DNA from 3 places in the Mucilaginibacter mallensis genome. Region 3 is predicted to be linked to each of the others. Evidence: riboswitches for the same ligand, from Rfam matches in the RefSeq annotation. Region 3 holds a riboswitch; each other region holds the start of a gene.

Region 1 (10,389 bases), 1.8 Mb from region 3:
GTAACAATAAAAATCAATTTTACAAATAATCTATAGACTTAGTAGACATTTATTTTATTTTTTTCATTCCTATATTTAATTACAATTTGTGCATTTTTATAACTACATAAATTGAATTGCATAACGATAGCCTGAAGGAGTTAACACCCTGGACTGTGTAGAAAGTAAGCTCGATGAATTTCCACCATTACAAAAAGCAAATACAATTTTCACAGCCAGGATGTTAACCTTAACAGGTTATTACCGCTATGGATAGTAGGCTTTATATATTGTAATGACAACAACAGGTATGGCTGCCACCGGCCTGTGTGTTTATAGGATTATACTGAAAATAGTTAAACTCTGCGTTCATGGTATAGTTTAAGTATTGGGGAGACTTTAAGGTCTCGCCTCTTTGTTTCACAGATCAATTGGTGGCTATTGTCTGCTTATTTTTATAGACCAAATTAAAAAAAATATTTAATCTGGCGGCATTTAAAGTTTATTTTTTTGTTAATTATATGATATAAATCATATAATCTGCTTTTCTAATCTATTTTACAAGTATAGTAAAATCAACATCATCAGGCGGCAGGCATTGCTTGCTGTTGCAGGCCATAAATTGTATACTGCCTTTAACTAGCTGTTGATTAGAAGCGAGCTTTACCTTTTGCTGAAAAACAACCGATTTTTCAAAATACTGCACATCCATATCGAAAGCCTTTTCATAATGAGTAATTGGTTTGGGTTCAGCGGTAATACCTAATAAACTGTAACCATCTGCGGGAGTAAAAGTTAATGTGGTTTTTACAGGGCCGCCATCTTTAACTGTTTGCGAATAAATATGCCAGCCACTATCAATTGTGGCTTTTATAAATATTATGGCTGTTGAATTATCAACTTTTTTAGCGCCATATGACCATTTTACCGGTGCAAGTACCTGCGAATAAGCATTGGCGTAAATAATAAAAGTTAAGGCCGCGATTATTATTTTCTTCATTTCTAATTGTGATTTAGGTGTTTATTGATGTCGCGGGCAGATTCGAACTCCCGTACAGGGTTTTGCAGGCCCTTACCTATCCTCTCGGTCACGCGACTGTATTAGTTTTATATGCAATAATGAAAATTTGGCGATAATATATCCATCGCGTAATTAATTCTGGTTAGTGTTTTACTGCTGGATGAATTTGTTAAACAAGAGCATTCATTGCTGGATATGCCAGGATCAGCTTGCTTTTTTACGATTTCGTGGAAGTATATTTTCATTTGCTTAATAATTATTTACTTGTTTGTAAATACTTACCAGAAAGAAAACAAGAGAATATGCCTTTAATTGATAGTCTGCTGTTTCTTATCTGTCTCCGTTTCCGGAGCAGGAATTAGCACCTTTTACTTGCTAATATAAGCAGGTACAGGTTGCTAAGACGTCATAGGGCCTTTCCCTCTGTCTTTCTGGATAAGTATTAAAGAACAATTATAATACAAATATATGAATATATTCTACTATTCCTATAGATATTATATATTTTATTAATTAAATATACCTCATATGTATTTAGGTATCACCTAAGGTATATTTTCCCCGCTTTCATTACAAACACTACGTTTTTCATTACTTTAATATCCGCTAGCGGGTCGCCGTCAACTGCAATTACATCAGCAAACTTGCCTTTGCTGATACTGCCTAATTCCTGCTCCTTTCCTAAAAGTATGGCTGCATTAGAGGTCGCCGATTTGATGGCTTCTATTGGCGGCATCCCGGCGTCAACCATATACCCGAACTCCAGGTAGTTCAGCCCATGGTCAAACGCACCGGCATCAGTTCCGAAAGCAATTTTAACTCCGGCTTTATAAGCTTTTGCGAAAGTCCGCTGGATCTGATCGCCAAAGGCAATCGCTTTACCGGCAATAATTGGAGGATAATATCCTTTTTTTGCTGAATCGGCAACTGCTTTACCGGCAATAATAGTGGGTACATACCAGGTACCATATTGTTTCATCAGCCTAATATCCTCATCATCCATATAAGTACCATGTTCAATTGAGGTTACACCGCCCAATATAGCCCTCCTTATCCCTTCGGCGCCATGTGCATGGCAGGCAACTTTCAAGCCGTAATCGTTGGCTGTTTCTACTACCGCCTTAATTTCATCAATGGTAAACTTCGCTTTTTTATTATTATCGCCCAGTTCAAAAACGCCTCCTGTTGATGCGATCTTTATGACATCGACACCAGCTTTTACTTGTAGCCTTACAGCTTTTATCAGCTCGTCCCTGCCATCGGCAACCCCGTCTTCGGGGCCGGGACGATGATTAAATACATCATCCCGGAATCCGTTCGTCGGGTCGCTGGCACCACCGCTTGATGAGATGATCTTTCCGGCGGTAAATATCCGCGGACCATCAACCCAACCCTTTTCAACCGCATTTCTCAGGCTGATATTTACACCTGTACCGCCAAGATCACGTACAGTAGTAAAACCGGCTAAAAGTGTCTTTTTAGCGAAATTTACTGAACGATAAGCGATATCCGCATCAGATAGTGTAAAGGTTTCCAGCAAGGTATTGGTACTAAGGATATCCTCCAGGTGTACGTGGCAATCTATAAGGCCAGGTAAAACGGTTTTTGATTTTAAATCAATTACTTTATCCGCACTGCCTGCTTCAGGATAACCGCTGACTATATTTTGTATACGACCGCTATCCACAATTATGGTTACTTTATTTTGAACAGTATTTGAAAGCCCGTCGATAAGTTTACCACAGTACAGGTAAGTTTTCTGTGCCTGTACAATTTGTGAGCACAGCAATAACGACAGCACTATTATCCTTTTTATCTGCATATCTTTTCGTTGAAAAATTTATTAGCCTATACTATTTTTAATTTAATGGAAGATTTTCAACAGTAACATCCCAGTGTGCCAATACAATCTCCCATCTCCGCTGCTCTTCCTTTTTGTAGGTTTCCTGATCGGGGAATAATTGCAGTTTATAAGGATCAACAATGCTGTAATCAAAGGCTAGCGCAGCCGTTTTAAAAACCACGCTTACTTTCAAATCCCAGCGACTCTCTTCGCTGCTATGTAATCTTGGAGTTTCTGCCTCAATGCTAATTACATCGCCTTTTTCCTGTAACTTTTTTAATAATGGGTAGTGATTCTTCTTCCACAAGGCAATAAACTCATCGCTATACCCCCACTTTATTTTGTAATAATCTTCTATTTTAAAATACTCGGCAGGGTTTGCTTTTTGGGCCGAAGCGCGGTTACCGGAAATCAACAGAATTACTGCTATCAGCGCTACTGTTAATAATTTGAAGTGGTGCATGGTTACTTTTTTCATGTCGTTTAGTTTTTACAAATGATTAATTTTTATCCCAGAATAATTTTGTAGCAATATTATCGCCACCTATTGCCGCGGCTGCCTGGCTGTAATTAGCCTGGTTAACATTTTGCTCAGTTATTGGATAAGTGAAACGATTAAGATACGAAGTTTGATTTGGTGGCAATGGTAGCACAAGCCCTAACCTCCTGATCTCTGTCCAGGCCTCATACCCCCTGTTATAAAGGGAGATATACTTCTGTGTTCCAATCTTCAGTTTATAAGAGCCCGTAGCTGTTGCATATGCAACTTTAGGATTAGCCAGGTAGGTGCTAATATCAGTAGCGCTGCCTCCCCAATAAGTTATGGAAGCCGTTATGGCATTGATATAATGCTGCTGCGCAGTTCCGCCTACATTAAATCCTCTTTCTATTGCTTCCGCCAAATCAAATTCAACCTCCGAGTAATCCGCTAATAGTGATGGCAGATTTGGCTGGGCAATGGTGTTGCTGAATGTGGAGAATTTATTATAGGTATTAACCTTACCAATAGCACCGCCTTTATATACCAGTACATCACTGGACTGCGGGTTCGCATTGGTATCGATGGCGGTATAGTATGCCGGTCTCCTTGGATCGTTTAAACTATTCAGCAGGTCAACAAGCGTAGCCCCAGCAACGTAATCTATTAAATGCCCCTGTACCTGGTCAACCCACAACGGGTTGGTATTTGGGGTAGTGGTTAAATAGTTAAAGCTTACATTATCAGCATTGGATTGCAAAGCATTTGGAGCAGCAGCTTCCACAGCTAGTTTGGATTTTGCAGGTTCAACATCAGCCAAAGTAATCCCAACTTTTAACTTTACGGTGTTGCCAAACTTTTTCCATGAACTGATCTCATTAACGCCATTGAACAGCAGGTCTGCAGTATTAAACCCCGGAGCGGTAGTGTTAAGCTTTGACAGTGCATCATCCAGTCGACTTAGTAAGCTATCATAAATCTGGCTTGCATCGTCATATTTCGGCGTAGTATTGGTATAATCAACCGCCTGGGTATATGGAATGTTGCCAAAAGTATTTACCAGTACCGCGTAAGCATATACCTCAAGGATATTGATTTGCGCCAGCTGATTGCTTTTTTGTGCCGCCGATAAAGTTGCATCAGCTTGGGTAAGCTTGTCCGCCTCGTACAAATTGCGCAATACGTTTACATAAATAGCATTCCAGAAACCATCTGGTACATTACGCAATTTCAGGTCGTAGTCACTTTCAGATATTGCGGTTGTTTCTGTCCATTGCTGGGCGGTCAGCCTAAATATGTTGACGTTGTAGGCACTGGTTGCCAACACATCCGACAGTTGTTTTTCAGCATAGGAAAACAGTGTAGATGCAGGCACAGCGGTTGCGCTTTTTGTATCATTATTCAGGTATTCATCTTTTTTAACACAGCCGCTTATTGCCATGGCAGTAAGCAGCGTAAATATTATCTTTTTCATCTGTTTAGAAGGTAAATTTTAAGTTAAAACCATATCTGCGAACATTAGGGTATGAGCCCAGCTGTACCCCTTGGTATGCGCTGCCTGCACCAAGCCCATCTTCAGGATCGGCATAGGGGATGTTCTTATGGATGATCCAAAGGTTACGGCCATTAAGTGATACGTCGATTGCTTTTACAGCGCCGATTTTCTGTACAAATGATGCGGGTACACTATAAGTAAATGCAGCTTCTCTCAGCTTAATGTAGGAAGCATCATATACAAAGGCTTTGTTTGGCGCTGTTTGATAGCCATAAGCTGATTGATTTTGCGAAGCGTCGATCCTGGTGGTATTAGGTGCGCCGTTTGCATAAACACCGGGCAGAATAACACCGCCACCTTGTGATAAAGGATTTCTTTTAGGATTGCCCAGATCATTTAACCCGGCTGTTTCCGGATACAATCCTGTCCATAGGCCAAATACCATATCTACATCGTAGATACTTCCACCATGACTAAAGTCAACCAGAAAGCTTAAAGTGAAATTTTTATAACGGAAGGCATTATATACACCGCCAGTCCAATCGGGATTAGTATTGCCTATATCATTATTAGAGTTGGATGTAAACAAGTAATGGCCTGTTGCATCAACCTCTTTTTGGCCATTTTTGTAAATAAAATCAGTTCCCCTTAAAGTTCCGTATGGCTCGCCAACAGTAGCATTGGTTGTTACGCCACCTTTATAAGCCGCCAACTGGTAATTATTAACCCCGTTGTAAAGTGATAAAACCTTATTGGTATTTTTAGCGAAATTCACGTTGATGTTCCATGAAAAGTCATCAGTTTTAAGCGGATTGCCAGTTACAGTAACCTCAACACCTTTATTTTGGACATTACCGGAGTTGACATACAAGCCATCATACCCGGTTGCTGTTGATACTGATACCGGCAGGATCTGGTTAATGGTGTTATTTTTATAATAAGTAAAGTCGAACCCTATACGGTTTTTAAGGAAGGATGCTTCCAGGCCGGTTTCAAAGCTCTTAGTTCTTTCCGGTTTCAGGTCGGCATTATTACGTACTGTAGATACATAGTAAAGTGGTTCAGAACCAAAATTGGCCGCTTTATCATAAACCTCGTTAATGCTGTGAGACGGGGCATCGTTACCAACTTCAGCATAGTTTAGCTTTACTTTACCATTGGAAAGCCATGTATAATCCTTCAATAGGCTCGAGAAAACAAAACTACCGGCAACAGAAGGATAATAATAGGTATTGTTTTTATCAGGCAGCGTTGTTGACTGGTCGCGTCTTAAAGTTCCGTCAAGAAAAAGAAAATCTTTATAGCCAAAGGTAACACCACCAAAAACACCGGTCACTACCTTCTGATCAACCTCCTCAATCGGATAGTCTATCGGGTTTACTGAGTTGCTTAAAGCAAATAATCCCGGTATCACCAAACCACCGTTGGTTGATGCGCTGATGGAGTTGATATTCTGCCGCCTAGCGTTTAAGCCTAAAACCCCTTTAAAGCTGATATCACTGGTGATGGCTTTATTGAAATTCAGCAACAGATCATAATTATTTTCTTTATAGGTACGGTTTAAGCGATAATATGATGATGGTGTAACCACGCTACCCACATTTATGCGCTGCTCCTGAAACTCGTTATAATAATCTTCTGAAGCACGCCCCACGATATCAAGCCAATTGAACAATTTGTAATCAAGGCTTACATTACCAAAATAACGGTCCCTTTCATCAGTTTCATAATTCTGGTATTGAACAAAATAAGGATTGTCCCAGTAAGCAGAGCTGAGGTCGGTAGGGCTTTTAACATTCCAGTTATCGTTGCTATTTGTTCTGAAATAAGCATCTTTGAGATCCTGTACATCTACGTTTACCTGCCAAAACTCACGGAAGTTTTGCAGGATATTCATTGGTTCACCATTTTGCCCGCCAAAGCCGGTTCCGCCCCTGCCCTTTCCTGCAGTTTGCGTATAATTAACGCTAGCCTGTACAGTTAATTTATCCGTAAGCCTGTACGAGCCTCCAAAATTGAACAAATTTTTACCGATACTGCTATTGGGCAATATGCCATAATCATCTGACCGTGTATAGCCTATCTTATAATTACCCTTGTCGGTACCACCATCAATAAATAAACTGTTGTTAAGCGTATAAGGATGATTAAAAAATGTAGAAGGGTCGTTTTTTGCAGCCACCCATGGTGTTTGTTTATGGTAATAGGGGGATGTAGGATCTAATGATCGCCAGTCATACACCAACAGGTTCGGATCAAACTTTTGACCGTAGGAAGCATCATCATAGGTAGGCACTACGAGTTGTTTAGTTCCATCGCCCAATATATCAGTATAATCAAAGTGACTACCAGGGGTATTCGGGTCGTAATAAGGCCCATAACCTGCACCATACTCTTTTTGATATTGGGCAAACGTACTTTTATCAACCGAACCAAATAGCACGCCCGTATTTAAAACTACATTAAGGCCTTTATTTCCCTTTTTGGTGGTAATAATAATGGCACCATTTGCCGCCCGTGATCCGTAAAGCGCTGTAGAGGCTGCGCCTTTCAGCACAGTAACACTGGCAACATCATCCGGATTAATATCCGCGCCCGGGCTGCCATAGTCATACCCTCCCTTACCATTACGTTGGTTTTGGGTTACATTACTCATGCCACCCAGCTCAAGTTCGCTTGAATTGTCGATAGGTACCCCATCAACCACAAATAATGGCTGGTTACTGCCTGATAGTGATTTAGGTCCCCTGAGCACAATATTTGTTGAGCCGCCAATATCATTAGCCTGTTTAATTTGCGCGCCAGCTATTTTTCCGGATAATTCACCAAGTAAATTGGTATTGCGGTTACTGTTTACCTCCGCTCCGGTTAGGGTTTGTGCAGAGTAAGGTAGCTCACTCTTGTTTCTGGAGAGGCCCAGCGCAACCACCACTACTTCACCCAGCTTATTAGCATTATGGGTTAGCGTTACATTTATAGTTGACTGGTTAACAGCAATCTCCTGGCTATTATAACCGACAAACGAAAAAACTAGCGTTTTGCCATTGGCAGCTTTTATGGCATAATCGCCCTTGCCATCTGTTATTGTACCTTTTGATGTATTTTTAATTTTGACACTTACACCAGGCAAATCGCCCTCCTGATCACTTACATTGCCATGTATAACTTGCTGCTGCGCAAAAGTTATCAGCGGGCATAAAAAAATAAACAGCAGTAGCCATTTAATACGTATTGGTTTCATCATGAATGCTTTTGAGTTTTGTAAAAATTTGGGCAAAAAAAGTCCTGAATCAATTCCAGGAATCAATTTGAATTGTTAAAAAATGAGAAATGCGATTGACTGCGATGAAAAATCAGCTATGAATCCATCAACAGATTAAGGAATTTCAACAACAATAACAGTCGCTACAACAAGCGTTTATTTGAACTTGACAAATATCAGTTTGGATTCGATAAGAAATAAGGGCTTTCGTCCCTTGGGATTGAGATAGTAAGGTTGCAGTCATTGCATTATTATATTATATCAAAAATATTTTTCAAATATAATAATATATTCTATTAAATCCATAGACATTGTAGAATATTGACATATCAATGTCAATATCACCTGTTAAGTATGTTATCGATCGTTTAGGTTATTTTATCTAATACTATTACCAGATGCTTTGGGTTCAAAAACCACCTGCTCTATTCCTACTCCACCATTGAAGGAATATTAGAAGTTCATCGCCCTCCCTATTGGACATTCCAAGAGGCTAGAGCAGGCTGTTCCGTGCACATTGGAGCACCGAATTGTGTAGGCAATTAGGAAAATTGCAAATAATAATCAATAAATTGATATGGTCAAAGTGTGCCAGAAATGCCTGTTTATAGTTTTCGGAATGCGGTGATCAATGGCTCCGGAATGTCCATGCTGGCAAAGTAAACATTACGAAAATGGCTTAGATGCTGCCACTTACGTAAAGAAGGTTCCGGGGCAAATCCGAATCAAATGAACCCGGCCGGCAGGACAAAAAAAGCAAACTATAAAAAATGAATATAAGGTTTCTGTCTTCAAATATTTGCCTTTTTGTAACATATTCAAGGTAAAACTTGTCTTATGGTTATGATGCAACTGAAAATGGGTGAGTTTTTTGGTAATACGGATCAACTTTTAAGGCTGGATGGTTTGACACTGACCGATACCATTTATACCTATTCGTATGTGGATTGGCACTATCATGAACATGCTTATTTTACGTTTATTGTGCAGGGAGAGGTGCTGGAAGGGACCCGGCAAGAATTGCTTCGTTGTTCGCCGGGGACTTTACTGTACCATCGCCACCAGGAGCCCCATTACAACATCAAACCCAATATGTTCACCCGCGATTTTCATGTAAGGATGCACCCGGTGCGTATTTCCAGCATGTGTGCTAAATACTTTGAATGTACGCTGGGTGCATATTTGAGAAGGTTAAAGGTGGAGCATTCAATGCCACTGTTGCGGGAAACGTAATTGTCACTAACAGAGATAAGCTATTCACAAAGAGTTTGCAGCATACTAACCTATTATAATTTATAAAAATAAAAGCCAAGCGATGAAATAATACTTAGGGAAATCCTAATTGAAATATTATAAAAATATCCCGATACGGGAAAATAAACTAATTTCTTACCTAATGAGAATAAAATACGTTACAATTCCTTCAGTAAATACTGCTGAAGAAGAAATCTTTTTTGTGAATTTTTTGGGGTTCAAGCGTAAAGGAGAGCTAGAATTATGGCCAAACGTACGTTGCAAGTTGTTAAGTAATAACGATAGTGACCTACACATAGCGATCATACCAAACAGAGATACCTTAAACCAAAAAGCTGTTATCATTTTTAATACTGAAAATTGTCTCAAACAATACCATGAAATCATTAAAAATGGGGTTGTTTTCAATCATAAACCTTACTACGTTTCGGCAGGAATGATAGCAGAATTTACCGATAAGGAAGGAAATCAATTTATTTTACTGGAAGAAAGATCATATACGGAAGACTAGAAAACATGGAAAATGTATTAAAATTAAGTAACGAAAATCGTATTTGTTCAAGTAAATTGACTTATAAAAATATAACCGAGGTGAATAATAACTTTAGCTTACATGTCAATTTCAACGGGAATGAAAAATTCGTTTTAAATAAGAAGAAATTGCGTTTGTTTCCCCGCACTTTCCTGGCAATTAACCCTGAAACGCTTTATTCTGATATAATTGACTCTGATAGCCCTGTTCAAACACTTTCAATCAGTTTTGGTAAAGGATTTATTGATGATTTTAAGACATCCTTTCTTAAAAATGATAATTCTTTTCCAGATAATTTTGGAAACCATCGGCCTTCACAAAATTTAACTTTAAATGAAACCATTTTTCCGCTACGTGGGGATCTAAAATATAATATAGAACATTTAAAGGTTTTGATAAAATCAAACTGTAACGATGAATTATTATTAAATGAATTCCTCTATCATATTTTACTTAATTATTATACGCTTTACCAAAAAGATATGCGTTTTGTAGAAGAAAGGCTTAAAGATCTTCAATTTGTAA
Region 2 (10,389 bases), 1.3 Mb from region 3:
TGCCGAAGAAGAGAACTCCGGCAAAAATGGCATCAGTTCTATCCTGCCCTTATTGGGTAATTTGGAGCTGGGCATAGTTGGAGAACCAACACTCTTACAAATGGCGGTAGCCGAACGGGGAAACCTGGTAATAGACTGCATTAGCACCGGCAGGCCAGGTCATGCAGCGCGCGCGGAGGGTGATAATGCCATTTACAAATGCCTGCAGGATATTGAATGGTTCAGAAATTTCAGGTTCCCGGAACGGTTAAAGGGCCTGGCACCTGTAAAGATGACCGTTACCGAAATTAAGGCAGGCATACAACATAATATAGTACCGGCCAAATGCGAGTTTACGGTTGATATCAGGAATGATGATACTTATTCGCACCAGCAAATAATGGATATCATTAGGGCTAATACAACGGTACAGTTTACCGCCCGGCCAAGCGCGCTAAGTGCCTCATCTGTACCGATGGATCATCCCATAGTTAAAACTGGCACTGCCATCGGCTGCAAAACTTATAGCTCACCCACCTCATCAGACCAGGCATGGCTAAATATCCCATCGGTAAAAATAGGGCCCGGAGATTCCGCACGCTCCCATTCAGCCAATGAATTTATCTTTTTAGAAGAGATTAAAAAGGGCATCAACCTTTATATTAAACTACTGGATACATTGCCGCTGATGCTGATAAATAATCCGCCGGCCTATAAAAACGAGGCGAAATTTATTGACAATTGACCATAAAACAAGCACCGGACAGCCGGTGTTTGTTTTATATTTTAAATTAATCTATCAGAAAAACAGCAACTTACAAGCAATATTTAATTATATTCTATAAAATCTATCTATTTAGTAGAATATAAAAATAATTTATATATTTGCATTGTAAAACAAGGCAATGAACACGATTTCACATCTCCCCAAAAGCACAAATTTCCATCTCACGCTTCGCGATATGGGCGTGTATTGTTGTTGTTGATCCATACCTCCATCCTCATTAAATAGCTACTTTTACAGGTACCTATCATTTACAAAACAAATTCACCGGGACATCCAACAAAACTCAGCTAATTGCTGGGTATAACAATATTTTAATTTTAACTACCTATGTCAAAAACGCAAATTCACCAGCAGGTACTTGGAGCCAATGCTGAGTATGTTAAGCATTTCGGCAATAAATCAGAGTTGGCTTTACCACCAGCCAGGCAATTTGCCATACTTACCTGCATGGATGCCCGCCTCGATCCGGCTAAATATGCAGGTCTTGCCGAAGGTGATGCCCATGTTATCCGCAATGCAGGCGGCCGTGCCAGTGATGATGCCATACGTTCGCTCATTATCTCACATAAACTACTGGGTACTAAAGAATGGTTTGTGATCCATCACACCGATTGTGGTATGGAGCTATTCACTAATGACATTATCCAGAATCTGCTGGCTAAAAGCCTGGCAACTGCTACAGTTGATGAAAAGGGCTGGCGCAATGTGCAGGAAGAAGGCGGATCAGACGAAGCCCGGTTTGTTAACTTTTTAACCATTAAAAATCTTGAAACCAGCGTAAGCGAGGATGTGCAAAGGATAAAAAGTCACCCTTTGGTAGCTAAGGATATCCCGGTTTATGGCTATATCTACGATGTTAAATCAGGTAAATTAATAGAAGTCCCCCAAGTAAATTAGTTATCCAAAAGGTCAGGTGGCCGAGCGGTTAGGCACAGGTCTGCAAAACCTGCAACAGCGGTTCAAATCCGCTTCTGACCTCCTTTTGATTTAGTTTTTTTTTAGTTTAGTTTTCGCTTATTTGAAAAGTCAGCGGGTAGTGTCGCTGACTTTCAGATAAGTATTTTACGGCGGAGTGGCCGAGTGGTTAGGCGGGAGTCTGCAAAACTCTTTACAGCGGTTCGAACCCGCTCTCACGCCTCTTTAAGCGGCAACCGACCGGTAAACTGCGGCAAGCGCAGCAACAGTAAAATCAATTTCCTGGGCAGTATTAAATTTACTGAATGAAAACCGGATGGTATAGCCAGATGCCCCGTTATTTAATGCTTTTAATACATGCGATGCGGAACCAGTTGAACAAGCGCTTCCGCCCGAAACAGATACGCCCTGCTGATCAAGGTATGACAGCAGGTTAACATCAGTAAATGGCAGGTTTACGCTTAATACGGTGTAAAGGCTCTTATCCGCGATAGCAGAATTTCCGTTGAATGAAACACCCGGAATTTGTTCTGTTAGTTTGGCGATGAGCCTGTTCTTTAAGTTTTGTATATAGGTTTGATGTGCATCAATATCCTGGTAAGCAATTTCAAGCGCTGTAGCCAGGCCAATGATGCCGTGAATATTTTCTGTGCCTGCACGCAGCTGCCTTTCCTGCGAACCGCCATGCAATAGTTTGGTTAAGCCGGTGCCTTTACGACAATACAAAAATCCCACTCCCTTTGGCCCATGAAACTTATGTGCCGATGAAGCTATAAAATGCGCCTTTAATTTTTGCAGATCATGACGGTAATGGCCAATGGTTTGCACCGTGTCGGTATGAAAAACGGCATCGTAGCGCTCGCAGAGCTCGCCTATCGCATCAATATCATTCAAATTGCCGATCTCGTTATTGGCATGCATAACAGATACCAATGAGCGCCCGTTGTTTTTTAGCAATTGCTCCAGCTCAGCCAGATCGATTTCGCCTTGTTTATTTATGGTTAGATAATTGAGTTTGATCTCGCCCTGCTTTTCCAAATTCTCCAGCAGGTGCAACACAGCATGATGTTCCAACGGCGTAGTGATCACATTTTTTATTTGCTGTACGCGAATGGTGGATAATATAGCCGTATTATCAGCCTCAGTACCACCGCTGGTAAAAATAATTTCCTCGGGCGATGCATTGATAAGCCTGGCTATTGTCGCCCTTGCATTTTCAATAGCCAGTTTAGCCTCACGCCCATGCGCATGGTGCGATGATGGGTTGCCATAATGCTCCAGCAAATATGGGGTCATGGCTTTAAATACTGCGGTATCAAGTTGGGTAGTGGCGGCGTTGTCGAGATAGATTTTCATTTTTGCTTTTCTTTAATAATGTGTTTTTACCTGTTTCGTAAATACTTATCGCAGAGAAGCAATAGAAAATCCCGCTGAGAGGATATTAAATTCTGTTGTCATCTTATCTTTCCCCATTTTAAATGGAGCAGGAGTTAGCACCTTTTACCCAACTATTTTGTAGCCGGTACAGGTTGCTAAGACGTCATAGGGCCTTTCCCTCTGTCTTTCTGGATAAGTATTAAAGAACAATTATGATGCAAATATATAATTAATTCTATAAAATCTATATATTTACTAGTATTTAATAAATATTTTTATATTTGCATTGTAAAACAACCGCAATGAAAGCATTTTTACATATCAGTAAACACATACCAGCCCACATGGGCGTGATTACCTTACAGCCGGAACGCTGTTATTGTTGTTGTTGATCCTGCGTAATTTCCATTAATCCTTTTACCGGTTCAAGAAAATAGGTCGCGCATAGCGGATAGGATATGTTATGACTTGTTCACCGCTTCTTAGAACATTTAGACTGGTAATTCAGCCCAATATTTAATCAAATCATAAATCAATAAATCTAAAATAACTATGACATTATCAGATGTATCCCTTATCGGTAAAAAGATCCTGGTTGGTATTATCATCACCCTGGTACCTTTTATCATTATCGTAGGAGGGCTTTTCCTTACGCAAAAATTATTACAGGGCAACAGCAGTCAGCCACAGCCCGCTGTTAAACAAATTAAAACTAACAAATCATGAAAATAGATACAACCACAAAAAAACAGATAACCAGGAACCTGATCCTGAGCCTGTTTATTTACGTGCTGCCAATTGCGCTCATGTTCCTCACATTTACCATAACCGGGCAGAGGCCGTGGGAAAAGAAAGCAGCTAAAAAAGAAAACATAAAATCAATAACCAACAAAAGCAATTTTACCAATGGAAGCAACGATTGAATTCATCAAAAAAATAATAGAAAATCTTAACGGTTACGGTTTTCCGGTTTTATTAGTCTTTATTGGCGTGCTTGAATTTTCATTCGGCCTGTACAAAGGTAAATGGCCAAAAAACGAGCGCTGGGTTGATATCGCCTGCTTTATTGTAGTGCCCCTTGTAATCAGGCCTGCATTTGGTTTATTTGGCTTAAAAGTGTTACCGGCACTACTACCTGCCTATAAAAATATATTCAGCTGGGTACCCCTATTCTGGGGCGTTGCCATTATAGCCGTTGCTGATGACCTTACCCAATACTGGTACCACCGCTTGCATCACCAGATTCCATGGTTATGGAGGTTTCACCGTACACACCATTCAGCATCGTACATGGGTATGGCTATGGCTAACAGGCAAAATCTTATTTATACCATTTTCTTTTCGCAGGTTTATTTAACCACGGCCCTTGTTTATCTGGGTCTGGGTATACCTGCTATAATTGTAGGCATAATCAAAGGAACTATTACTACTTTGGCGCACTCCAGCATTCCCTGGGATAAGCCATTATACAAATACAAAATATTGCACCCTATTGCCTGGGTGTTGGAGCGCACCATATCAACCCCGGCTACACACCACGCCCACCATGCCGCCAGTACTGATGATGGTATAGGTTATTACAAAGGCAACTTTGGCAATATGTTTTTCCTGTGGGATATCATTTTTGGCACCGCGCTTATAACACGCCAGTACCCAAAAGCCTACGGCATATCGCATTATGCAGGCGACCAATGGTATGCACAGTTATTATGGCCGATATTTAAATCAAAGGTTGAAGGCAGTGAGCTGGCTGCTGCGGGACCGATGGTTCGTATTGATATTGATAAAGAAACTGACGAGCAAAATAATGTGAAGGTTAATGAAAGTAAGCCAGCGTTGGTGGCTGTATCGTAAACAGTAAGGCAAATATTTAACTCACCCTGTCTTTTGCTTCGCTCGACATCCCTCTTTACGCTTTAGCGTAGAGCGGGATTTTCTTTTTCTGCCCTCTTTGCGCCGCAGGCGGAGAGAGGGCGACAAGCGCAGCGATGTCGGGTGAGTCGACGGAGCGCGTTATACCAAATACTACTTCCCCAACCCCAAATCCTTCAACCCCCAATCCTGCATCACACCAATAACGGGCATTAATGAATGCCCAAGCTCCGTAAGTTTATACTCAACACGTGGCGGTATCTCAGCGTAAATGGTGCGTTCCAGTATCTTGTCGTCTTCCAGTTCACGTAACTGGTTAACCAGCATCTGCTTGCTGATGATGGGCAAAGCCTTTTGCAGCTTGCTAAAGCGGTTACAATTTTTGCTGACTGCATATATGATCAGGATCTTCCATTTGCCACCAATCTTGTTCATGCAATGCGTAACCGGACAATTGTAGGGGTTAAAATCTTTGTTTTTACGTATCTGTTCCATTAGTCTAAAAAAATGTACTATATAGCTGTATATGTACTACTTGCATTTACAGAACAAAGGTAACAACTTTGCTATATCAATCATCAAAATCATGACCATAGCACAAACCAAACAGTTTATACAAAGCAGCGAATGGGTAAGCATTGTTACCGAGTTAAGGCCATCAAAAGACAGGGCCACAGGCAATATCAAACCTTTTTATTTATGGCGAACTTTTAAGTTTTCGCCGGGCGATAAATTTGAATGCACGGTTATTAATTACGCCGATGCCGGCGGCAAAGTACCATTAGTTAAAATTGTGATCAAAGGCCATAACGTGTGGCAGGGCGAGCACCCTATAGTAAAAGGCGCTTATAACGTTGATTATGTTGCCGATGAAGCCTACGAAATAACCCCATTGCACCAGGGCTTTGCCGATGCCGTAAACCAGGCCCCTGCAAATGGCTTAAATAAATGGGAAGTAAATGTAATGCAGGATATAAAAGCAAAAACATTCCCTGCATTTGGCCTTGCCGAAGGGCAGATATATGTGGATTATGACCTGGTATATATTCTCAACGACCTGCTTTTTATGGGCAGCAAACATGTTGACGGCCGCGCATTTGATACCCCCGAAAACAGGCCAACCAATTTGCAGATCCCTTTAATGAAGAAATAATTGTCCTTGCCAACATTTCAAAATTGAAAATTGCGATTATAACATTAGCTTCAAACTAAAACCTTTACTATTCCTTACTGTTGTACTTAAAAAATTGTGTTAAATTTCAAAAAACAGTTAACATAATGATAATATTGAATTAACTTGCAAATAACATACTTTTGCACAGATACTTATCAAATTATATGAAGAACAATAAACAGAAATCGTCAGTAAAGTCAGCACGCAAACAAGCGATATCAGATATTAAATTACGCCTGGTAACCGATTTAAACGAAGTAACCGGCAAAATAGGCGAAGGCTCTAAAAAATTAGCTAAAGAGATAAAAAAAGGCTCTAAAAAATTAGCTAAAAAAGTTGCAAGTGAAATTAAGTTTGAAGTTGCCGCTGTAACCGAAAAAGTTAAGGCGGAAAAAGCACCTAAAGCAGACAAAACACCGAAAACAGAAAAAGCAGCTAAACCCAAAAAAGATACTGCTAAAGCACCGGCATTAGAAACACCAAAGCCAGCAGCCAAAGTAGTTGCGACTAAAACTAAAGCACCAGCTTTGGTAACACCAAAACCAGCAGCCAAAGTAGTTGCAGCCAAAGCTAAAGCAACAGCAGTGAAAAAGCCACAAGTTGATACAGCTGCACCATCAGCTGAAGACGGCAGAACATTACCAGACTAATTTAGCCTCATTATTATAATTAAATACTGTAAATCCAGGCCAGACATTTAACATATGTTAGCTGTTTGCCTGGGTTTCTATTTTTAATTAAAATTCAGTTCGCCGAAATATTGAGGCAGGTGAAAGTTCGGTTCGTCTGCTATAATATTATTCCAGCATAAAAAATGTTGTTCGGCAAGTTCATCTCCACATTTATAAAAGTTCCCCCAGGCCTTAAGGTCTTGTAATGTTGTTATATGGTGATTATGAAACACCTTAAAAGGGATAACAACCGTTAAGTCCCACTGATGGGGTAAAACATCACCCTCAGCAACGTTGATGAGCCCAGTCCTTTTTATAGTGCTTACAATGGATGGATCAACCCAAATCCTTTCTTTTCCTTTGCCATAGCCAACTAGTGGCGTGCCAAGAGCATTGAATTCAAAGTTGTAGTACGCGCCTTCTTCTTCAAACCCAATAAAGAACTCAACACAACTATCTTCATACACCGCATCATTTATTTGCTTGTGAACAGCCCTGAAATGTTTTTCCTTTACATCAAACTTTAAAAACAGGGCATCATCTCCATAAGCCATCTTAAACGTTACCTCGGGCCTAATATCTGTACCCGGCCATGGCTCATTTGCTATTTTATCAGGTTCTATTGATGAGAATATACCGGATAAAGCATCCGGCGAATTATTATATAGTGCAGTTGCCACATAAGGCACATTCAATACATTCATATTTATTAGCTATAAAGTTCATTTTCTGCTTGCGCGATCAACTTTTTGAACTTTCCTACGCTCCTTACATATTCATTTAACAATTTAAACTGGTTTTTTGCCCGGTTTAAATTATGCCCCGGATATTTAGATCCGTAGTAAATATCATTATTCAAATAATCCGTTAAAAACCGGACGGCCTGCATATAGATCATCAGCTCGCCCGAAAATACAAAATACTGCTTTTCCTTTTCGGTAAATATACTGCCAAGTTCTGACAAATAGCCCTTACAAATCGCACTAAAAATGGCTTCCCTGATGTGGATCTTTGAAAAATCAGTTTCTTCCTCGTTAGCCGGCGACAGATAGGTACGCATCATATCCCCCACATCGCTGAAAAAATAGCCGGGCATTACCGTATCCAGGTCAATAACACATAAGCCGTTCTGCTGCTCATCAAAAAGTACATTACTGATCTTGGTATCATGATGGATAACCCTTACCGGCACTTCCTTATTGGCTAAAATAGTGCGGTAGGTTTGCAGGATGTTATTGTGCTTATAAACCTCTTTTATCTCTTCGAAGGCTTCTGCGATTCTTTCGCTGGTTGCATTTCTTGAGGCTGCTTCAAATTGCTCAAACCTTAGCTCAAGGTTATGAAAATCAGTTAACGTATATTTAAGTGCAGTTGGATCAAAGTCCTTAAGCAAATAAGTGAACTTGCCAAATTGCTTTGCTGCCTCAAAGGCCTGTTTTTCGTTACTTATAAAATTGATGGTTTGCGATCCCTTTACAAAAGGGAACAGCCTGTAAAATTTACCACCATCCGATTCAACTAAAAAATCACCAGAGATGGAAGGTATGGGCCCAACAAATAAATAATCGGGGTATAGTTTATTCAGATAATCTTGTATCAGCGTTAAATTGTTGGCAATATATTCCGGCGACTTAAAAACATCACTGTTTATTTGTTGTAGAATATATACTTCTCCCCTGCCCGATACTTTGAATGTATGGTTGATGAGCCCCGACCCAAAAAACTGGATCTGGTAGTCAGCTGCATTCATTCCAAAACTTTGTAATATCTTTTCAAGCATGCTTATTGTGTGTCAAGGTTTCAGTTGGTAATTTTTATAAGCTGATCTTTATCTGTTTTTAACCAGCTGGTTTTTATGTGTACAGTTCCTTTTTTATCACCGGCATCAAAATAACATCCTGTTTTTGCACGGTTAAATTCATCTGCCGAAGCATATATCTTCACAGGCGCGCCATTAACAGCAACAGATTTAGGTGCTGCGGCCTGATGAACATCAAGCACGTAAACCCTTTGCAGATATTTGCCTGCATAATTACCCACAGCAGCGTGTATGCTTACCTGCACATCATTAGCGGCTGCAACCTCTATTAAAGTTTTAGCAAATGCCCCTTCGCGGTAATCGCGGGTTAGGCCATCATCTTCATATAAGTTAAAGGATGATTTTTTATATGGATAGATCTCCAGTGTTAAGCTGTCGGCTCTCTTTTCGCCATCATAGTTCATGGCGGGGTACATTGGGATGATAGCGCCTTGTTTTACAAATAGCGGCAACTTATCCAACGGAGCAGGGTAATTATTTAACCAGGTGTTACCGGTATAGGCCTTGCCGTCCCAGTAATCATACCAGGTACCTTTTGGCAGGTAGATGCTATCTCTTTTGGCCTGGCTTTTATAAACCGGAGCCACTAAAAACGATTCGCCATTCATGAACTGGTATTGTGTTTGTTTGCCCCAGGTAACCGGGTCATTAGGAAACTCCAGCACCATGGCTCTTGAAGTAGGTACACCGGTTTCATGCGCCTGGGCACAATAAGTATACATATAAGGTGTTAGGCGCATTTTCAGCTCGAGGTACTTGCGATTGATGGTTGTGTAAGGTTCGCCGTAAATATAAGGTTGTTTATCCTTTTTTGCCCAACCACTCATCACCATAAATACCGGTGTAAAGCATTTCCATTGCAGATCGCGCACGTAGGTGGAATCACTGCCCCTGAAAATACCGTCAACATCGCCCGTAGCCGCATTAAATGCTGATAAGCCCGAGCCAATCACTGTTGGGATATGGAAACGGATATACTCCCAGTTGCCTGATTGATCGCCGCTCCAAACTGTTGAATATTTTTGTGTACCAGCCCAGCCCATTACGCTCCATATAAAGCCGCGTGCGTTGCTGTTATTCTCAATACCATTATAGGCGGCCTTACAGCCATCCAAAGCAAATTTATACCCCGGACCAACCCATGCCACATCCAGTTTACACAAACGTGTGCCCGACTGGCCAACTTCTCTTGCTATTTTATCAATGCCGTTTTCCGTCCATAGGCCGGTATAAAAACCACGTTTATGCAGCTCTGCAACTGTCGAATCAAGCTTTACATATCCGCAGCCGTAGCCATCATTAGGCAATATCCAACCGCGCGGCATGTTGTTATCTACATATTTATCAGCCACCAGCTTAATAACATCTGGCGTAGTGCCATTTATGCCGCTGCCAACGTAATTTTTAGTATCATAACCTTTTGTACCTCGGTTATAACAATTGGCATCGCCCAGGCTAAGTGCCCAGCGTGGCATTAAAAATGGGCGGCCTGTTATTTGGGTATAACCGTTAAGTATTTTCTTTAACGATGGCCCGTAGAAATAAAAGGCATCAAAACGGTTCTCATTGTGGGTGAATTTCAGATTTTGTTTGAAGGAATATACACCTACATCAAACGTGTTCCTGAAAACACCATAACCAGCTGTCGACATATAGAATGGTGCCGGGTTTGCCCTGCCACCATCGTCCCAGCCATTACCTTTTTCAATTAATATATCTTTATCCCTGTGCGAGAAATAACCGTTTTGCATACCGCAGCCATAAAAGTATTCGTTAGGCTGCCTGTCCATAGTTT
Region 3 (10,389 bases):
AATATTACCGCTACCCGCGGCAAAGCAGATGGCGACCTGGTTGACGACTTTTACGCGCACGGCTACACCAATGCCAACCTGATTGATCTGATCTTACAGATCAGCGATAAGACAGCTATGAACTACCTCCATAATTTAACGGAGATCCCGGTTGATTTTCCTTTAGCAACCGCACTGTAAATTTACAGATGACATACCAATTCGACTTGTTGAATTGGTATGTTTGATTAACAATTTTCAAAAGCTATGGAAAACGAGATCAGATACCCTATACCTCCATTTAACATGGAAACTGCCCAGCAAAAAGTGCAGGCTGCCGAAGATGCGTGGAACTCAAAGAACCCGGAGAAAGTATCACTGGCTTATACTATTGATACCGAATGGCGCAACCGCACGGAATTTATCAATGGCCGCGAAGAGGTAAAGGAATTCCTGACCCGCAAATGGGAAAAGGAACTGGATTATAAACTGAAAAAAGAACTTTGGGGCTTTAAGGAAAACCGCATGGCGGTAAGATTTGAATATGAATGGCATGATGCTGCCGGGCAATGGTACCGCAGTTATGGAAACGAGCTTTGGGAATTTGATGAAAAAGGTTACATGCAAAAAAGGTACGCCAGCATAAATGACCTGCCTATTGCCGAGGCCGACCGCAAGCTGTAAGATAGAATAACAATGAATGATCAATCCACCTTTACTTTAGTCGACCCCCAGAAAGGCAACCTGGCATTTAAGCTGTTTACCTTTGGTGATAATAGTTATTTCGACCATTTGCAGCGTAATAACTTTTACTCGCTCATTTGGGTTACAAGGGGTAGTGGTAAGGTAAAGGCGGATTTTTCAGAATATGCATTTAAAGAAAACACCTTATTTGCCTTTGCCATCTATCAGCCATTTATGTTTTTGGCCGATAGTAAAATAGAGGGTATTGCCCTGCAATTTCACCCTGATTTTTTCTGCATTCATAAGCACCAGCAGGAGGTGGCTTGTAATGGTGTGCTGTTCAATAATATTTATAACCCGCCATATGTATTGGTTGATGCAAGCGCGGCTGCTATCTTAAACAATATTTTGGAACAGGTAAAAGCCGAAATGCAAAACCCGGCATTGGCACAATATGAATTGCTGGTATCTTATCTTAAGATCTTCCTCATTAATGCTTCACGCTTAAAAACCAGTCAGCAGCCGGATGCGACGTTGGCGGTTGCGGATACTGAAGAGCCTTTTATCCTACAAAAATTAAAGGATTATATTGAGCAGCATTACAAAACCAAGCATGCGGTAAGTAATTATGCCGATATGCTGAACATATCGCCCAAGGCATTGGCAAAGATCACCAAAACGCATTTTAATAAAACGCTTACCAATATGATCGCAGAGCGCATCATCATCGAGGCCAAAAGAGAGCTTTACCTCACTAACAAAACAGTTAAGGAAATAGCATACGAACTGGGGTATAATGATGAAAGTTATTTCAGTCGGTTTTTTAAGACCAATGCCGAGGTATCGCCCCAATTATACCGCGAAACTGTTGGGTATAACCGGATGGGGATGTAATTATTGCATCTGATCCAAAAGCCGTTTTAATTGGTCAAGGTATTGTTCGTACTGCTGTTTCATCATCCCCCAAAAACACTTTCTATCGCCCAAAAGCGAACGTTTTGTTGTTCGGTTACGATACACGGCTTGGATACGTGTGATCATAAATATTTTATAATCAGCTAATTATAATTTTGGCATTATATTGATAGATAAACAGGCGTAACTTGTTCATTAACTGCATATTGAGATGATTAAAAACTACTTTAAAATAGCCTGGCGCAACCTTGTAAAAAACAAGGCGCATTCGTTTATCAATATAGTGGGGTTATCCGTTGGTATGGCGGTAGCCATTATGATAGGCCTTTGGATATATGATGAGGTATCATTCAATAAGGACAATCCTAATTACAGCCGCATTGCACAGGTAGTACAAAACGTAACCAATAATGGCGAGGTGCAAACCTGGACCAATGTCCCCTATCCTTTGGCCGAAGAATTACGCAAGAGTTATGGCAGCAATTTTAAATATGTAGTGATGAGCGCCGGTACAGGCAACCATATTTTAACCCTGGGCGATAAAAAGCTAACTGAATGGGGCTGCTATTTTGAACCGCAGGCACCGGAATTGCTTGGCCTTAAAATGATAGAGGGATCGCGCAGCGCGTTAAACGACCCAACAGCTGTTTTGTTATCCCAATCAACAGCCAAAGCTTATTTTGGTGATGCCGACCCAATGAACAAGATGCTGAAAATTGACAGCCGTGATAATGTAAAAGTAGCCGGCGTATACCAGGATTTTCCGGATAACTCCGATTTTAGCGGCTTTGCATTTTTAGCCACTTGGCAAACCTATTTACATAACAGCTGGATAAAATCAGTAATCGATACCTGGCGCCCGAATGCTTTCAGGATATATGTGCAAATGGCCGATAATACCGACTTTGCATCGGTATCATTAAAAATAAGGGATGCGAAACTGCGTAGGGTAAGTACGGAACTGGCTAAAAAGAAACCGGCGCTGTTCCTGTTCCCGATGAGTAAATGGCATTTGTACAGTGATTTTAAAAACGGGTTGAACATTGGCGGCCGCATACAGTATGTGTGGCTATTTGGTATCATCGGTATTTTTGTTTTGCTGCTGGCCTGTATTAATTTTATGAATTTGAGCACCGCCCGTTCAGAGAAGCGGGCAAAGGAAGTGGGCATCCGCAAAGCGGTGGGCTCCCTGCGCGATCAGTTGATCTACCAGTTTTTTGCAGAATCATTGGTGTATGTTTTTATCGCCTTTGTTCTATCATTGCTATTTGTTCAATTGGCGCTGCCATTTTTTAACAGTGTGGCAGGTAAAAGCATGAGCATATTATGGACAAATCCTTTGTTTTGGCTCTCATGTATCAGTTTTAGTTTGATAACCGGGTTAATTGCCGGTAGTTACCCTGCGTTTTATTTGTCATCATTCAATCCGGTTAAAGTGTTAAAAGGCTCGTTCCGGGTGGGTAGATTGGCGGCCATACCGCGCAAGGTATTGGTGGTTGTACAGTTTACGGTATCTGTTGTACTGATCATCGGGACAATAGTAGTTTTCCGCCAGATACAGTTTGCAAAGAACCGCCCGGTAGGTTATACCCGCGATGGGCTCATCACAGTGCCTATGGTAGCACACGATGTTCATGACCATTTCGATGTGGTAAAGTCCGAGCTTTTTAAAACTGGGGTAGTAGCAAATGTATCTGAATCAAGCGCGCCGCCAACCGAGCAATGGGGCAGCAGCAGCGGTTTCGACTGGCAAGGTAAAGACCCCAGCCTGAGTGTTGATTTTCAGCAGGCAGGTGTATCCTACGATTATGGTAAAACGGTAGCCTGGCAATTTACCGGCGGGCGTGATTTTTCGAGGGATTTCCTTTCTGACTCATCGGCATTGATCATTAATGAAACTGCCGTGCATTTTATGGGCCTAAAAAACCCGGTAGGCTCAACCATTAAATGGAATGGCGATCAATTTAAGGTGGTTGGCGTTATTAAGGATATTATTACCGGGTCGCCATATGAGCAGATAAAACCAGCTGTTTATTACTTGTCAAAAGATGCTGGATCAATGATCGTTTTAAAGATCAACCCTAATGCAAGCGCCAGCGCAGCAATTGATAAAATAGGCGACGTATTTAAACAATATAATCCTCAACAGCCTTTTGTATACCAGTTTGTTGACCAGGAATATGCCAAGAAGTTTGATGATGAAGAACGCATTGGCAAACTGGCCAGCTGCTTTGCCGGACTAGCAATTTTCATCAGCTGTCTGGGTCTGTTCGGCATGGCATCGTTTATGGCAGAGCAGCGTATTAAGGAGATCGGCGTACGCAAGGTATTGGGCGCATCCGTATTTAACCTGTGGAAGTTGCTGTCGACAGATTTTATTGGTTTGGTAGTGATCTCTATCATCATAGCCACCCCAACAGCTTATATTTTTATGAATAACTGGCTGCGGCACTATGAGTATCACTCCGCAATTGCTTGGTGGATATTTGCCTTAACAGGTGTTGGGGCAGTGCTGATCACTTTACTTACGGTGAGTTATCAATCAATTAAGGCGGCGCTGGCTAACCCGGTGAAGAGTTTGAAAAGTGAGTAGGTGGTCGCGATGCAATCGCCGAACCATGTTAAGCACTCGTCACAGACGAGCGCAATTCTTAGTAAGAAAATATAAAGTTTGTCATTCTGAGCGCTAGCGAAGAACCTATCCGGCGGTATACCCCGCGTAAAGGGCCTTCGCTAGCGCTCAGAATGACAATAAGATAATAACGATTAAAATATCGCCTCAGCAATCCTCTTAGTAGGCCCCGGATTACTCATGGTATAAAAATGCAATACAGGTGCGCCGAACTCTATCAGCTCCTTGCATTGGTTTATCATCCACTCGATACCTACATCCTTTACATCTTTTTCTGATTTGCAGGCCTGTACCGCATCGGCAAGATCTTCAGGGATATCAATATGGAATATTTTTGGCAGGTTGATCAATTGTTTTGATGAGGTAATGGGCTTCAATCCCGGAATGATGGGCACATTGATACCATTCTCACGACAAAGCTTTACAAACTCCTTGTATTTATTGTTATCATAAAACATCTGGGTAACAATAAAATTGGCGCCGTTGTCTACCTTTTGTTTCAGGTACCTGAAATCGGTTTTCAGGTTCGGCGACTCGAAATGCTTTTCTGGGTATCCGGCAACGCCGATGCAGAAATCGGCATTTACCACATCGTGGTCCTCGTATAAATATTTACCCTTGTTCATGTTGGTAACCTGCTCCAGCAGCTCGCATGCATAGGCATGACCGCCCGGAGTTGGCACAAATGACGGATCGGCATGGCGGGCATCACCGCGTAATACCAGCACATTGTCGATACCCAAAAATTGCAGGTCAATCAGCGCGTTCTCAGTTTCTTCCTTGGTAAAACCACCACATATTAAATGTGGAACAGCATCCACCTTATAACGATTGATGATAGCAGCACAAATAGCAACAGTACCCGGGCGTTTACGGTAGGATACCTTCTCCAATAAACCACTTTCATGCTTTTTGTAGATATAATCCTCGCGGTGATAGGTAACATCAATAAACGGCGGATTAAACTCCATCAGCGGGTCAATAGCATCATAAATTTCCTGTATGCTGCGCCCCTTTACCGGTGGTAATAGTTCGAATGAGAAGAGTGTTTTGCCGTTAGCGTTAGTAATGTGATCGGTTATTTTCATGCCCCCTAGCCCCCTAAAGGGGGAATTTTTTTATTAGTGTAAGTTATGTATTTTATGTTTAATTGCTCCCCCTTTAGGGGGCTGGGGGGCTAATAGTTAAGATTTGGTCCTAACCAGCGCTCCACTGTTTCTACGTCCATTGTCTTCCGCTTTGCGTAATCCTCTATCTGATCCTTACTGATCTTACCCAAGCCAAAATACCTTGCCTGTGGGTGCGCGAAGTAGAACCCGCTTACGGAGGCAGCCGGTGTCATTGCCAGGCTTTCGGTTAGGTGCATGTGTGCGTTATCCTCGGCTTTCAGCAATTCAAATAGGGTGATCTTCTCTGTATGATCCGGACAGGCGGGATAACCCGGTGCCGGACGAATACCCTGGTATTCTTCCTTGATAAGTTTTTCGGTATCCAATTGCTCGGTTTTAGCATAGCCCCAGTAATCTTTGCGTACCAGCTCGTGCATTTTTTCAGCAAAAGCTTCTGCTAAACGATCAGCAAGGGCTTTAGCCATGATGCTGTTATAGTCGTCATGATCGGCTTCAAATTCGGCAACCAGCTCATCACAACCAACACCTGCAGTTACTGCAAAGCCACCCCAATAATCAGGTACGCCGCTATCTTTAGGGGCGATAAAATCTGACAAGGCATAATATGGTTCACCTTTAACTTTCTCTGATTGCTGGCGCAGCGTGTAGATCGTTTCTAAAACCTGTGTACGGCTATCATCGGTATACAACTCAATGTCATCGCCCACACTATTGGCTGGCCAAAAACCGATCACGGCGTTAGCCTGCAACAGTTTATCCTTAACAATACGTTTCAACAGTTCCTGCGCATCATCGTATAGTTTTTTTGCCTCGATGCCTACGTACTTATCATCAAATATTTTAGGGTAGCTGCCGCGCAGTTCCCAGGTGTGGAAAAATGGTGTCCAGTCGATATACGGCACTAGCTCTTCCAGCGGGAATGCTTCAAAAACCTTGGTGCCTGTAAAGGTTGGTTTTGGCGGCATCATACCGTTAAGGTTGATCTGGCACTTCATGTTCCGGGCGTCATCAATGCTGACGAAACGCTTATCCGATTTTTTATTCAGGTGCGCCTCACGGGCTTTGGCGTATTCATCCTTAATACCCTGTATGTACTCATCACGACCGGTTTCACTCATCAAACTACTGCAAACAGTAACGCTGCGAGATGCATCCAATACGTGTATAGCAGCGCCTGAATAGTTTGGTGCTACCTTAACCGCCGCATGTATACGTGATGTTGTAGCTCCGCCGATAATCAACGGAATAGTAAAGTTATTGCGTTCCATTTCCTTGGCGAAATGCACCATTTCATCCAATGACGGCGTGATCAATCCGCTCAGGCCAATAATGTCGACATTTTGCTTAATGGCTTCTTCAATTATGCGTTGTGCAGGCACCATCACCCCAAGATCGATCACCTCAAAGTTATTACAGGCCAACACTACGCCCACAATATTTTTACCGATATCGTGCACATCGCCTTTAACTGTAGCCATTAAAATTTTACCGGCATTGGCGCGGGCATCGGCTGCGGTATCTTCGCCGGAGGCTAAAACACGTTGTTTTTCCAGTTCGATATAAGGCAATAGATAAGCAACCGCTTTTTTCATTACACGGGCTGATTTTACTACCTGTGGCAGGAACATCTTACCTGAACCAAACAGGTCACCAACAATATTCATCCCATCCATTAGCGGACCTTCAATCACTTCAAGCGGACGGGCATATTTTTGGCGCGCTTCTTCCACATCATCATCCAGGTATTCAATAATACCTTTTACCAGCGCGTGCGATAAACGTTTTTCAACCGGATCCTTGCGCCATTCCTCATCGCGTACAATTACCTTGCCTTTACTCTTGATGTTATCGGCAAACTCAACCAAACGCTCGGTAGCATCCGGACGGCGGTTTAATAAAACATCTTCAACGAGTTCAAGCAAATCTTTTGGGATCTCCTGGTATACCTCAAGCATACCGGCGTTAACAATGCCCATATCCATGCCGGCCTGTATGGCATGGTATAAAAATGCCGAGTGCATAGCCTCGCGAACCGTGTTATTACCACGGAACGAGAACGAAATATTACTTACCCCGCCACTCACTTTGGCGTGCGGCAGGTTTTGTTTTATCCAGCGTGTGGCATCAATAAAATCAACCGCGTAGTTGTTGTGTTCTTCTAAACCGGTGGCTACGGTTAATATGTTCGGATCGAAAATGATATCCTGTGGTGGGAAACCAACTTCGTTAACCAATATGTTATATGACCGCTCGCAGATCTCCTTACGGCGTTCCAATGAATCAGCCTGACCTGTTTCATCGAAGGCCATTACTACCGTGGCGGCACCATAGCTTAATATTTTGCGGGCGTATTCCTTAAATTTCTCTTCACCTTCTTTTAATGAGATGGAGTTAACGATACCCTTGCCTTGTAGGCATTTCAACCCGGCTTCAATAACCGTCCATTTTGATGAATCCACCATGATGGGCAGCTTGGCAATGTCAGGTTCAGAAGCAACAAGATTCAGGAACTTCACCATCACCGCTTCCGAATCGATCATGCCCTCATCCATGTTGATGTCGATCACCTGCGCGCCGCCTTCAACCTGCTGCAGGGCAACGGTTAGGGCAGCCTCGTAATCCTCGCCCAAAATCAGTTTGGAGAATTTTGGCGAGCCTGTGATATTGGTACGTTCACCCACGTTCATGAACACGCTTTCGGGCGTTAGTGTAACGGCTTCCAGTCCGCTCAGGCGCATGTTTGGCGCTATTTCGGGTATTAACCTTGCGGGATATTGCGCCGCTTTATCGGCAATGCATTTAATGTGTTCGGGCGTAGTGCCACAACAACCACCTACTATGTTCACCAGCCCGGCTTGCATAAAATCATCCACCTGGTGGGCGGTTTCGTGAGCTGTTTCATCATACTGACCAAACTCATTTGGCAAACCCGCATTAGGATAGGCCGAGATAAATACATCGGCTATATTAGAAAGTTCCTCCAGGTGCGGGCGCATTTCCCTTGCCCCCAAAGCGCAGTTTAAGCCTACGGATAACAAGTTAGCATGGCGGATAGAATTCCAGAATGCCTCAACTGTTTGGCCCGATAAAGTACGGCCTGATGCATCGGTAATAGTACCCGAGATCATGATAGGCAAATGCTTGCCTGATTCATCGGCATAGCGGTTTATAGCAAATAATGCCGCTTTGGCATTCAGGGTATCAAATATGGTTTCAACCAGCAGCATATCCGAGCCGCCATCAACAAGGCCGCGAACCTGATCGTAATAAGCTTCGGCCAGGTCGTCAAAGGTAACGGCACGGTAGCCCGGGTCGTTAACATCCGGCGATAATGATGCGGTACGGTTTGTAGGGCCAACGGCTCCGGCTACAAAGCGTGGTTTCTCCGGTGTTTTTTTATTGTATTCGTCGGCAACTTCACGGGCAAGGCGCGCGCCTTCAAAGCTTAGTTCATAAGCTAAGTATTCCAGGTGATAATCAGCCAGTGAAATTATTTGTGTGCTGAAAGTGTTGGTTTCTATGATATCTGCCCCGGCATCCAAATAATCAGCATGGATAGCCTTGATCACATCCGGGCGTGTGATATTCAGCAGGTCGTTATTGCCCTGCAGGTCTGATGCATGATCCTTAAAACGTTCCCCGCGAAAATCCGCCTCGGTTAATTGGTACCGTTGTATCATGGTACCCATTGCGCCGTCAATAACGAGTATACGTTTCTCTAATTCTTTTCTAATATCCATTTTGTTGAGTAGCAAGTATTTAGTATCAAGTATCAAGTATGAAAAAATCACCTGATACGGCTAAACTCAAATGCGGATAATAAAATTATCTTGCTACTTGATACTAGCTACCTGATACTAAATAAAAACACGCTTACGTCGAAAAGTCGGGTGATATATTGACTTTCGCTTATCTTTCCTAACCGATTTTTGAAGCTGGTTAAGTAGAATGTAGCACCTTGTGAAGCACAGGTTGCTAAGACATCGCAGGGTCTAATCCCTCCATCTTTCTCTATAAGCACTGCAAAGGTGCGCAATAAACTTGTAATATGCAATAGGGTGATTTAGCCCCTCTATAACCCTACTGTCATTTCGACCGGAGGGAGAACTATCTCTTGAGCAGGGTGGTGCCTTGACGGTGTGAGCGAAAAAATCTTCTGCTATCTGTATGGCGGCCATGCAAGTTGAAGAAGATCCTTCACTACGTTCAGGATAACAATGGGCTAAAACAAAAAGAGCTGCCTTTTTATGAGGCAGCTCTTTTAAATAATGTGTTTACGATTATCTTCTTCTGCCAAAAATACGCATCATGGACATAAACAGGTTGATGAATGTAGTATAAAGGATAAAAGCACCTATGATCACTAATTTATTAGTGCTTTCGGTACCAAACTCAACACCTGCACCAATGCGTTTAAGCATTTGCATGTAATAAGCGGTAAGGCCTATCATAACTGCTACAAACACAAAGCTGATGATATAGCTTAACTGATCGCTATGCATAAAGAAGTTAATAAGGCTTACACCCAAAGCACCGATAAATATTACATACATGATGGACCCAAATTTGGAAAGGTCCATGGTTGTTTTGTAACCTGATACAGCCATTACACCGAAAACAAAAGCCGCGCTTAAGAATACGGTAAATATGGAGCTGGATGTATAGATAAGCCCGAAAATACTTAAGGTAACGCCTATAGTTGCCGCGTAAGCCAAAAATATAGCTATCATACCTACGTATGATATACGGTTAAAGCCAAAATTAATTACCAGCGAAAAGGCAAGTGGTGCAAATATAGCTACATAACCTAAGCCAGTAAAGCCGCCCGTAGTAGGATCAATGATCAGGCTCAATAAGCTTAAATTTGTTGCAAATTCAAAAGCGACAAAAGCGGAAACGCCTAAGGCTACGAACATCCATGCGAATACTTTAGCTAGATATTTGCGTGATGAGCTTTCGCTGTCGTCTAATTGTGTTACGCTATTGTAAACGTAGTTAGAACTGTTATTTTCCATTTTTATTTAAAAATTATTCTTTTTTATTAATACA

Evidence for each region. A riboswitch is a leader RNA that binds a small molecule or an ion and turns the genes downstream of it on or off. The one in region 3 is predicted to bind S-adenosylmethionine.
Region 1: linked by a shared signal. The riboswitch ahead of BLU33_RS15510 (protein-disulfide reductase DsbD domain-containing protein) and the one ahead of metH (methionine synthase) in region 3 are both predicted to bind S-adenosylmethionine.
Region 2: linked by a shared signal. The riboswitch ahead of BLU33_RS03790 (cysteine desulfurase family protein) and the one ahead of metH (methionine synthase) in region 3 are both predicted to bind S-adenosylmethionine.

Annotation. Positions count from the first base shown of each region.
Region 1 covers NZ_LT629740.1:3,845,215-3,855,603, forward strand. Annotated here, with positions in the region: gene BLU33_RS15510 (protein-disulfide reductase DsbD domain-containing protein) at 533-979, opposite strand; tRNA gene BLU33_RS25160 (tRNA-Cys) at 1,007-1,077, opposite strand; SAM riboswitch class I at 1,328-1,442, opposite strand; gene BLU33_RS15515 (metal-dependent hydrolase family protein) at 1,542-2,822, opposite strand; gene BLU33_RS15520 (hypothetical protein) at 2,860-3,321, opposite strand; gene BLU33_RS15525 (SusD/RagB family nutrient-binding outer membrane lipoprotein) at 3,344-4,795, opposite strand; gene BLU33_RS15530 (SusC/RagA family TonB-linked outer membrane protein) at 4,800-8,060, opposite strand; gene BLU33_RS15535 (hypothetical protein) at 8,922-9,311, shown strand; gene BLU33_RS15540 (VOC family protein) at 9,475-9,843, shown strand; gene BLU33_RS15545 (helix-turn-helix transcriptional regulator) at 9,849-10,389, shown strand, end outside.
Region 2 covers NZ_LT629740.1:920,261-930,649, reverse strand. Annotated here, with positions in the region: gene BLU33_RS03810 (M20 family metallo-hydrolase) at 1-724, shown strand, start outside; gene BLU33_RS03805 (beta-class carbonic anhydrase) at 1,094-1,663, shown strand; tRNA gene BLU33_RS03800 (tRNA-Cys) at 1,674-1,744, shown strand; tRNA gene BLU33_RS03795 (tRNA-Cys) at 1,833-1,904, shown strand; gene BLU33_RS03790 (cysteine desulfurase family protein) at 1,907-3,037, opposite strand; SAM riboswitch class I at 3,138-3,257, opposite strand; gene BLU33_RS25005 (hypothetical protein) at 3,611-3,784, shown strand; gene BLU33_RS03785 (hypothetical protein) at 3,781-3,981, shown strand; gene BLU33_RS03780 (sterol desaturase family protein) at 3,965-4,912, shown strand; gene BLU33_RS03775 (winged helix-turn-helix transcriptional regulator) at 5,084-5,425, opposite strand; gene BLU33_RS03770 (hypothetical protein) at 5,517-6,083, shown strand; gene BLU33_RS03765 (hypothetical protein) at 6,269-6,754, shown strand; gene BLU33_RS03760 (carbohydrate-binding family 9-like protein) at 6,838-7,479, opposite strand; gene BLU33_RS03755 (phosphotransferase enzyme family protein) at 7,485-8,555, opposite strand; gene BLU33_RS03750 (glycoside hydrolase family 31 protein) at 8,576-10,389, opposite strand, start outside.
Region 3 covers NZ_LT629740.1:5,672,061-5,682,449, forward strand. Annotated here, with positions in the region: gene BLU33_RS23370 (carboxymuconolactone decarboxylase family protein) at 1-180, shown strand, start outside; gene BLU33_RS23375 (nuclear transport factor 2 family protein) at 247-663, shown strand; gene BLU33_RS23380 (helix-turn-helix domain-containing protein) at 676-1,557, shown strand; gene BLU33_RS23385 (ABC transporter permease) at 1,790-4,171, shown strand; gene metF (methylenetetrahydrofolate reductase [NAD(P)H]) at 4,345-5,298, opposite strand; gene metH (methionine synthase) at 5,388-9,080, opposite strand; SAM riboswitch class I at 9,247-9,360, opposite strand; gene BLU33_RS23400 (Bax inhibitor-1/YccA family protein) at 9,621-10,355, opposite strand.